3 regions of the Pelosinus sp. sgz500959 genome follow, and region 3 is predicted to be linked to each of the others. Evidence: riboswitches for the same ligand, from Rfam matches in the RefSeq annotation. Region 3 holds a riboswitch; each other region holds the start of a gene.
The links. A riboswitch is a leader RNA that binds a small molecule or an ion and turns the genes downstream of it on or off. The one in region 3 is predicted to bind glycine.

Region 1 (3,283 bases), on a different contig from region 3:
CACACTGGGGTTATAAACAGTGCTACACGAGTTTCCTCATTAAGTGCCAAGGTAACTAGAACAAAAGCAAAAAATGCTAAAATTACATAGTTAATGATCGGATATAGCGGCATTTTGAATTTGCTTTTAGCAGCAAGTGCAGGATTGGTTTTCCGATATTTCAGATGACAAATCGTGATAATTGCCCAAATAAAAATAAAACAAAATGTTGATATACTGGTAATTAATACAAAGATTCCTTCTGGCATAATATATTGCAGGATAACCGCAATCAAGACGACAAATGTAGAGACGATTGTTGCATTCGCAGGTACTTGGTTAGAAGTCAATTTTTTCATTGATTCAGGTGCATTATTTTCTTTTGCCAGAGAGTAAACCATGCGACTTGTACTAAAAATACCACTGTTACAAGCAGATGCAGCCGATGTTAGGACAACAAAGTTTACAATTGTTGCTGCAGCTGCGATTCCCACTGCAGAAAAAACTTGAACAAAAGGGCTTCGTTCTGGACTAATGGAAGTCCAAGGGTATATGCTCATAATGACAAGAAGCGCTCCAATATAGAACAGAATCACTCGGATTGGAATATTATTGATGGCTTTAGGTATAACATTTTCTGGATCTTCTGTTTCACCAGCGGTTAAGCCAACTAATTCGATTCCCGTAAAAGCAAATACAACCATTTGAAAAGAAAGGATAAAACCGCTTAAACCATTAGGCATCCAACCACCATAACTCCAAAGGTTACTAAAGCTAGATACACCAGCATCGGTAGAAAAACCTTTAATAATCATAAATGTACCAATTACAATCAACGCCATAATGGCAACTACTTTGATTAAAGCAAACCAAAATTCCATTTCACCAAATAACTTCACAGCAGTAAGATTCATAATCAGCAAAATCATAAGAATGATAAGACTGGGAACCCATTGTGCAATACTCGGAAACCAGTACTGTATATAAAGACCAGCAGCCGTTACATCAGCCATAGCCAGTGAAATCCAGCAAAACCAGTAGGTCCATCCCGTAATAAATGCCGCTCGATCTCCCATATACTCACGTACAAAATCGACAAAAGAATTATACTTTAAATTAGAAAGCAATAATTCTCCAAGGGCACGCATTACAAAAAAGCAAATTAGACCTGTAATCATATAGGCAAATAAAATAGACGGACCTGCCAAATGAATGGATCTACCTGACCCTAGAAATAATCCTGTACCAATTGCACCACCAATTGCCAATAATTGAACATGACGATTTTTCAATCCTCTTGATAAATTTTGATTTTCTACCATATGTACTCCACCTTTTTAACTATTACTTTTTTTAATTGTTAGTACTGTAAATCCAATTTTAGAGACTTACGATTTGTTCATTTCTCCCAACGTATTTAACACCGACCTCAAAAAACACAGAAAGAGACCAGATTATAAAATCTGACCTCAACAAATACACTAATAAACCAAATGATTACATTTAGCTAAAAAAATACATAAAGAGACCAAATCATAAAATTTGGCCTCAAAATAAAACAGCTAATTTGCTCTGTCCTTTTACCTGAGAGATTCACTGATTTAAAATACATCAGCTTGCTCCTTCGGTGCTCTATTGAGGCTCTCCAGAGTTTCGTCCAATAACGGTCCTTTTACCTGAAAGCATTACATCTTCGGTGGATTAAAAATCTCTCTCCCGTCATCTTCATACGAAGTTCAGTATTAAATTTTCAGTACAGTTATACACTTTATCACCTATTTATACAAACGTCAACTTAAAATGTACATTTATGACACTAAGGGACGCTCCTTTTTTGACAACTTTATTGTGACAAAAAAAAGAACGTCCCTTAGTGTCCCGCAAAAAAAGAACGTCCCTTAGTGTCCCGCTGGCCACTTAAACGAGTCAGAGAACTGTCACTTGACTCATTACATTACCTGCCGGACTTTGAATAACCAGTCCATGTTCGCGTAACTGTTCCGCTCTCTTTTTCCGTACTAAAAAAGTTATATCAATAACTACTGGCCTCCTTCCGTCTTTCAAATCTGGCTCTTCTCCAAGCGACAGTTTATATGATCTAATATAACTATCACGTGCACGGGATAATAAATGTTGGAGGTTCTAAGTTATGACTAATAATGGATTACCCTTGAAAGTAGGCATATTTTTATTTGATGGTGCTGAGACAACGGATTTTATTGGACCCTATGATGTATTTTCCGCTGTAGATTTCATCTCATCCCAAGAGCAGACAACTCTATATCAGACATCGCGTACTCTGTATGAGATTTTCACTGTCAGCGAAACTAAAAAGGATCTGCACGTTATGGTAGGCGGATTAGTTGTTAAGGCAGAATATGATTTTAACGATTGCCCCGAAATTGATATCTTAGTTGTACCTGGTGGACTAATAACGGAGGAACTTTTAGCCAATACCAAGGTAATTAACTGGTTGCAAGATCAGAGTAAAAATACGATTATCACCTTATCCGTATGTAGCGGAGCCTTATTACTTGCCAAAGCAGGGCTCCTTAGCAAGTTGCCCGTAACAACACATCATCTATGCTTTGGTGACTTATTGGCTATAGATCCTACAATCATCTTGAAGAAAGATGAGAGATTTGTTGATAACGGCCAGATTATCACGGCAGCTGGAGTTACAGCTGGATACGACGCAGCAATGTATATCGTCGCTAAGACAGTCGGAGGTGATGCTTTCTTTAAAGCAGGCGAAATACTAGAATACGGAGATGCTTGGAAGAGCGTACAAAGACGCCTAGCTGGGCTACCTGTCCATCGCACAATTACCGATAAATGTATCAAATGCGGTAAATGCGCGAAAATTTGTCCACACGGTGCCGTTGTTCAGGGCGAAACTCAGTTTAGGATTGAACCAGAGTACTGTGTTGGTATAGGTCCATGCAACAAGGTATGTCCGGTAGCAGCTATTGAATCATCATTTTAGCTGGCAATTCAGTAAAATGATAATTGTTACTTATCCAGAACTTATATAAATATGCTATAACGCCAGGGAAAACAGTAAAAAGCTCTTCTCCCTGGCGTTACTATATAATGTAGAAACCACTATGAAGGTTCGTATTTATTTTGTAATGATATGCCAACTCTCTGATAAATAAAAAATTTACCTTATCTGCATAACCAAGCTTGAACTCTAAATCAACTCACTTAACCAAATCTGACGCAATAATCGGACAGCCGGATTGATATCCTCGTTCTTAATGGCTCCGAAACCCAAAAGAACAAGGGCTGTTTTACCGGGCGA
Region 2 (3,283 bases), on a different contig from region 3:
AGCCGTATAAAACTCAGAACGTCTTATCACATGGTCAATTACACTGGGTATATAGTGATCATAAGCCCCTGCACCCAAAAAACAGGTATAATCTTGAAGGTTGACATTAACCCCTGCTAACTTTTGTAAGGATTTCACCAAATCCAGTTCTGACATGGCAGCAGGTAATTGCAGAGGATGATTAAATAATAACTGTGCTGGAATATCACTAAAAAGTTCTTCTACTCTCTCTACACCAATTGCATTGAGCATAGTACGTCGATCTTCTTGGGTATGAGGTAAATAGCTCCATGTCATGTTACTGACCTCCCGCCCCTATCAATTCTTCATATTCATCACTACTTAGTAATTCTCCCAGATCAGTTTCAGCGTCCATTTCGATGACAGCTAGCCACCCCTCACCGTAAGGATCTTCATTCATAATTTCAGGGGCATCCGTAAGGGCCTCATTGACTTCTACAATTACGCCGCCAACAGGTGCATAAATATCAGATACGGCTTTTACTGACTCGACTACCGAGAAACCCATCCCTACAGCAATATGGCTATCAATAGTCGGCACCTCAACAAAAACCACATCTCCAAGCTGAGATTGCGCATAATCAGTTATTCCGATCCTCGCGCGATTGCCCTCAATTTTTACCCACTCATGGTCCCGAGAATACTTTAATTCTGCTAGAATTTTCATCCTTATTTCCCCTCTCTTTTATAAAATGGCTTAGGAATGACCTGGGCAGCTACCCTTTTACCACGAATCTCTATCTCAAATTCCTGTCCTACTGCAGCAAACTCAGCTTCTACTAAAGCAAGCCCCATATTTTTATCTAAACTTGGCGAATAGCTTCCTGTGGTAACAGTCCCAATCCATCGCCCGTCAGCTATTACTGGATATTCTGCTCGAGCAATTCCCCGCCCAGTCACAATAAAACCGACAACTTTACGTTTCAAACCATTTTTCTTTTGTAGAGCCAAAGCGGCAGAACCGTTAAAATCACCTTTATCCAGCTTCACAAAGAAGCCAATCCCTGCTTCTAATGGTGAAATATCCTTCGACAATTCATGCCCGTAAAGGGGCAGACAAGCTTCAAAACGCAAGGTATCTCGACAACCGAGGCCTGCAGGTAACAAACCATAAGACTTACCAATGCTCATGATGCACTCCCATAAGGCAGCAGCATCTTCTGGACGACAATAAATTTCAAAACCATCTTCCCCAGTATAACCAGTTCTTGATACAAGAGTTTCCTTACCTGCCACCATGACCTTAGGTAAAAACCAATAATACTCTAGTTCGGCAAGAGGAGCATCAGTCAATTGACTCAAAATACTCTGTGCCAAAGGACCTTGCAGAGCTAGCTGGGCTGTCTGGTCAGATTGATTTATTAGTTCTATATCAAATTCCCTTTTATTCTCTACCATCCACTCCCAATCTTTTTCAATGTTAGCGGCATTAATGACTAATAGGTATTCCTCGTCACTATATTTATAAATCAACAAATCATCAACAACACCACCATCTGAGTAGCACATTGGCGTATACTGTATTTTATGATTGACGAGGCGCGCTATATCATTGGTGACTAAATTTTGTACATAAAGGAAAGCATCGGGTCCTTTAACACGAACCTCACCCATGTGTGAAACATCAAATAAACCAGCTTTTTCCCTCACTGCTCGATGCTCCTCTAAAATCCCAGTATACTGAACTGGCAATAACCAACCTCCAAATTCAACAATTTTGCCACCGTATTTTAAATGAGTTTCATATAGAGGTGTCTTGCGCCCTACTGTCATAATCCATCCTCCTCTTCTTTATTGTTTTTTAAAAATAAAGACAGAGACAAAGGCGGACGAATCCACCTTTGTCTCTGTCTGTTGTACCTGAGAGTTTTGCCTAACTAGGCTCCCCATCGGTGACGCCCATTTTACGGGCGTGCTCTCCAGAGTATAGTCAGGTTACGGTCCTCTTTGCCTGAGAGTTTGACAAAGTTCTTGCTCCTTCGGCGCCGCAGTTTGCGATCTCTCCCATAACCATCATTCTACACATTATTGTTTTTTCACATTTATAAATATTCTAACAAATTAGTTAATTTGTGTCAACATTATTTCATCCTTGCAATTTTGTCCCCTTATATCTTACTGATCACATTTTTTGCTATCGATGGTTGAGGTGGACTTATATACTATATGCTCAGCTTCTTGTTTAGGCATCTTGGCTAAGGCTTCATAATCATTGATTTTTCCAATATCCCACCAATCATAATCCTGGATAAAACCATATACCTCCTCTCTTTCATGTAATAAAACGGGGAAAACATCACCTGGCAAATCAACTTCCCTCTTATCTGGATTAAATCTTTCAATATAGGGAAAAATTGTTTTTTCTAATAAATAAGTTCCTGTACTGATTGGACGATCCAAGTTTTCTTTTTCAAGAAAATTTATTATTTTATTATGACTATCGATCTCCGCCAGTCCTACTTCCAAACGGTATCGAGTTGACAAAGCGACTGATACCATCCCATTGTGCTGCCTGTGAAATTCGATCAAGTCATGATAATCTAAGTGACAAATTGTATCTCCTGGTATAACTAAAAAATGTTCTTCCTCATGTAATCGGTCACGGGCACGCCAAACCTCTCCCGCCTTACCTGCAGGCACCAAGCCACGACTATATTGAATGTTTATACCCCATCTTTCTCCATTACCAAAATAATTCTCAATCTGTTCGCCCAAGTAACTGATAGCGAATATATACTCACGTATGCCATAAGAGATCAAGTACAGTAGTATCCATTCAAGTAGTGGCTTACCATGTAATGGCACCATGGGTTTTGGTATATAATCAGTAATTGGACGTAATCTTGTTCCTTTACCAGCCGCTAAAATCAATGCCTTCATTGAGAACTTCCCTCCATTAATGTTTCTGCCCAATCAGCGGCTACTTTGCTTCCTCCATATTTTTCTCCTAATGATTTGAGATGCTCAGCTCCTCTGCGATAACTGGGATTATTGATAATATTTTGTATTGCCTTCACCAAAATATCAGCTGTTAATGTTGCTTTGTTTAATACGATTCCCGCACCATACTCAGAAAGGACAGCACCATTGTCCTCTTGTTCTCCTATGGAAGGTACTACCACAGCAGGTGTTCCACAAGCAATACATGTCATCAAGGTGGACGATCCACCATGAAAAACAGTGACGTCGCTGGCCTTGATCATTTCAGTCCCTGGAACATAGCCTTTAATCATCGCATTATTTGGTGGATCATACTGTAAGA
Region 3 (3,283 bases):
TCATAATCGGCAAAAAATAGTACCACTTATTCACTTGAATTTGTTGGACAAAGATAATATAAAATGAAGTGATGACCAACACAAAAAAAATTAAACCAGCAATTAAATTTCGATTCGCTTTACCACCTAAGTTATTTCTTCCTTTGTGAAAATTAGCCATATTATTCTCCTAAGTTCTTTAAACTTTCCCCACACTCATCATTTATCATTATTTATTATTAATTCTGCCCAAAATCAAAAAAACCTCCATAAAATACAATATTCTCTTTTTTATATTTTAAGAATATTGCATTTATTTCGAAAATGCAAAAGGTTTTTTGATGTTTATGTCGAAGGCTGTCATTAATTAAGATAATTTGAGTCGATTCTATTGATTCTAATGTAATTAAATTAAAAAGGGGCGATGTGAAAATGATCATTCAATCTACACGTTTTGGCGAGTTAGATGTCATGGACACGGACATTATCAAATTCCCTCAAGGTTTACTTGGTTTTCCAGAGGAAAATGCCTTTGTTCTGATCCCCCACCACTCTGATAGCCCATTTGTTTTCTTACAATCAGTCTCAGAACCTAATCTCACATTTATCATGTTGGAAACTTTAAATATCTCAAATGAATATGAATTTTTACTGGATGATGCAGTTCTTGAAGAGTTACATTTATCACCTGATAATCCTCCCCTAGTCTATAACATTGTAACGACGGCAGAAAAAGAAGATGATATGACCGTTAATCTTTTAGCGCCTATTATTATCGATACGAAGCAACGCCTAGCAAAGCAAACTGTTTTAGAAAAAGTCCCTTACCAGACTCGCCATCGTATTTTTCCTGAAGGAACATTAAAGAAAATGAAAGAACTCCAATAAAAAATAAATGGGGTCAGGTTTGACTTGCTTCACAAATCAAACCTGACCCCATATTCCTTTATGGCTTAACAGTCGCCTTAAACATTTGTTTACCATCTTTCATTTCAATAATCACTGCATTTTTTACAGCGTCATGACTTTCATTGAGAGTCGTGGCTCCTGTAATTGCAGGATAATCTTTAGTTGCTGCTAACGCTTCACGAATTTTTTCTGGTTCAACACTATTAGCACGTTTGATGGCATCAATGAGTATGTTCGTTCCATCATAACTAAGTACAGCCATGGCATCTGGCGCTTGTCCATACTCTTGCTTGTAGGCTGCTACAAAAGCTTGTGAAGTTGCACTCGTATCATCCACTGCGTAATGGTTCGTAAAATAAGTATTGTTGAGGGATGCTGGACCTGCAATTTCAACTAGTTTAGGTGAATCCCAACCATCTCCACCAACGATTGGTGCTGTAATACCAAGTTCACGTGCCTGTTTTACAATTTTACCAACTTCTTCATAATAACCTGGAAGATAAATGACTTCAGGATTTAAGGCTTTCACTTTTGTCAAAATGGTTTTAAAATCTTGATCTTTTTGTAAGTAAGCTTCTTCCGCTAAAACACTGCCACCGCCTTTAGCAAATGCATCTTTAAAGAACGAAGCTAAGCCTTTACTATAATCACTACTGCTATCAACGAGCATAACAGCTTTATTAAGTTTCAATGTATTGAGTACAAAATTTGCTCCAACAGTTCCTTGGAAAGGATCAATAAAACATACACGGAAAGTATAATTCTTTACTTTACCAGTTTTTTCATCCACAGTAACCTTTGGATTGGTAGCACCGATTGCCATATAAGGAAGTTTGCTTGCTTCAGCTACGCTAGAAGTAGCAATGGCATTAGAGCTGGAAAAAATACCAGTTACAGCAACGACTCTATCTTGCGTCGCAAGTTTAGTCATCGCATTAGCTGATTCAGAAGGCTCACTTTTATTATCTGCAATGACGGCCTGAAGTTGTTTACCAAGTACGCCGCCTTTCGCATTTGCTTCTTTGATTGCCATCTTTGCTCCATTAGCGGAAGATGTGCCAAACGTTGCATTACCACCAGTCATTTCATTCAAAACACCAATTTTAATATCTTTGGAAGCGGAATTTCCGCACCCAGCTAACACACCAGTCATTAATAAGGCTACCATTGCTAAGACAACTAATTTCAAATTTCCTTTACTCATTCGAAAAATCTCTCCTTTTTTTTGCATTACACGAATTGCATTGATTTTCATCCTTCGACGTACTCTCCCGCTCCCGTACAAAATAAAAGAGCCAAATCACATCATGATTTGACTCTGGATAAACAAATAGGAAACACCAGCAGGTGTTTTCTGCATCACAATAGAAAAATAGCTATTCTTCTATCATGATTTTTGTCTCTGTCCTTTTGCCTGAGAGCTTTGCCAACAAAATAATTTTGTTGTATTTCACCTTCGGCGCCCTATGTGAGGGTCTCTCCAGAGTTCTGTCCATGTACGGTTTCTACTCGGTAATTCGAGTGCCTGAGAGTGTTATTCCTTCGGCGGGCCATTACAGCCTCTCTCCCGTAAACTTCATCCAGATAAACATATGTAGTTTTAGAAAGTACTTTTAAAGCAGTTTCTATTATAAAACAATGTATTGAATTATTCAATGGTAATTATGAAAGTTATTTATTTTTTTTATTTGACCGTATACAAAGGACCTTCCAGATCATCTGGAAGGTCCTGGTGAACATTCACTTTTAATTCAATTATAAAGTGCAAGCACCATCTACACTTAATACTGTTCCATTGATGTACTTAGCATCATCTGACGCCAAGAAGGCAAAAGCTGCTGCAATTTCTTCAGGCTCACCCAAACGTCCTGCAGGAACTTTAACTAAAATCCGATCTTGTAATACTTGCTCAGGAATCTTTTTCACCATATCTGTACCAATAAAACCAGGTGCAACACAATTGAAACGCAAACCAGATTTGGCCATTTCTTTTGCCCATGATTTGGTCATTCCAATTACGCCCCACTTAGTCGCTGCATAATTAGTTTGTCCCATGTTGCCATAAATACCAACTACAGAAGATGAAGTTAACACAACACCTGATTTTTGTTCCAACATAAATGGTAATACTGCAGAAGTACAATTAAATACACCAGTAAGATTTACGGAAATAACTGCATCCCAAGCATCTTTTGTCATTTTCTTCATCATGGCATCTTTTGTGATTCCTGCATTATTAATTAAAACATCAATTTTGCCAAAAGTTTCAATGGCTTTATCAATCATGTTCTTGACACTCTCTGGGCAAGACACGTCAACTTGAACATAAACTGCAGATGATCCTTTTTCTTCTACTTCTTTTACAGTCCCTGAACCATCAGCAAAATCAGCGACA

Region 1: it holds a riboswitch for glycine, as region 3 does, so the genes downstream of both, ACAN52_RS09180 (amino acid permease) here and ACAN52_RS15215 (ABC transporter substrate-binding protein) in region 3, are expected to answer to the same signal.
Region 2: it holds a riboswitch for glycine, as region 3 does, so the genes downstream of both, gcvT (glycine cleavage system aminomethyltransferase GcvT) here and ACAN52_RS15215 (ABC transporter substrate-binding protein) in region 3, are expected to answer to the same signal.

Annotation. Positions count from the first base shown of each region.
Region 1 is NZ_JBGJZL010000005.1:25,721-29,003, reverse strand. Features, by position in the region: gene ACAN52_RS09180 (amino acid permease) at 1-1,301, opposite strand, end outside; glycine riboswitch at 1,542-1,638, opposite strand; gene ACAN52_RS09175 (hypothetical protein) at 1,906-2,043, opposite strand; gene ACAN52_RS09170 (DJ-1/PfpI family protein) at 2,129-2,965, shown strand; gene ACAN52_RS09165 (PLP-dependent aminotransferase family protein) at 3,173-3,283, opposite strand, start outside.
Region 2 is NZ_JBGJZL010000005.1:149,723-153,005, reverse strand. Features, by position in the region: gene gcvPA (aminomethyl-transferring glycine dehydrogenase subunit GcvPA) at 1-297, opposite strand, end outside; gene gcvH (glycine cleavage system protein GcvH) at 299-688, opposite strand; gene gcvT (glycine cleavage system aminomethyltransferase GcvT) at 691-1,794, opposite strand; glycine riboswitch at 1,950-2,038, opposite strand; gene ACAN52_RS09700 (NDP-sugar synthase) at 2,137-2,901, opposite strand; gene ACAN52_RS09695 (glycosyltransferase) at 2,898-3,283, opposite strand, start outside.
Region 3 is NZ_JBGJZL010000009.1:139,810-143,092, forward strand. Features, by position in the region: gene ACAN52_RS15205 (nuclease-related domain-containing protein) at 1-160, opposite strand, end outside; gene fliW (flagellar assembly protein FliW) at 412-867, shown strand; gene ACAN52_RS15215 (ABC transporter substrate-binding protein) at 926-2,092, opposite strand; glycine riboswitch at 2,281-2,382, opposite strand; glycine riboswitch at 2,389-2,468, opposite strand; gene ACAN52_RS15220 (beta-ketoacyl-ACP reductase) at 2,644-3,283, opposite strand, start outside.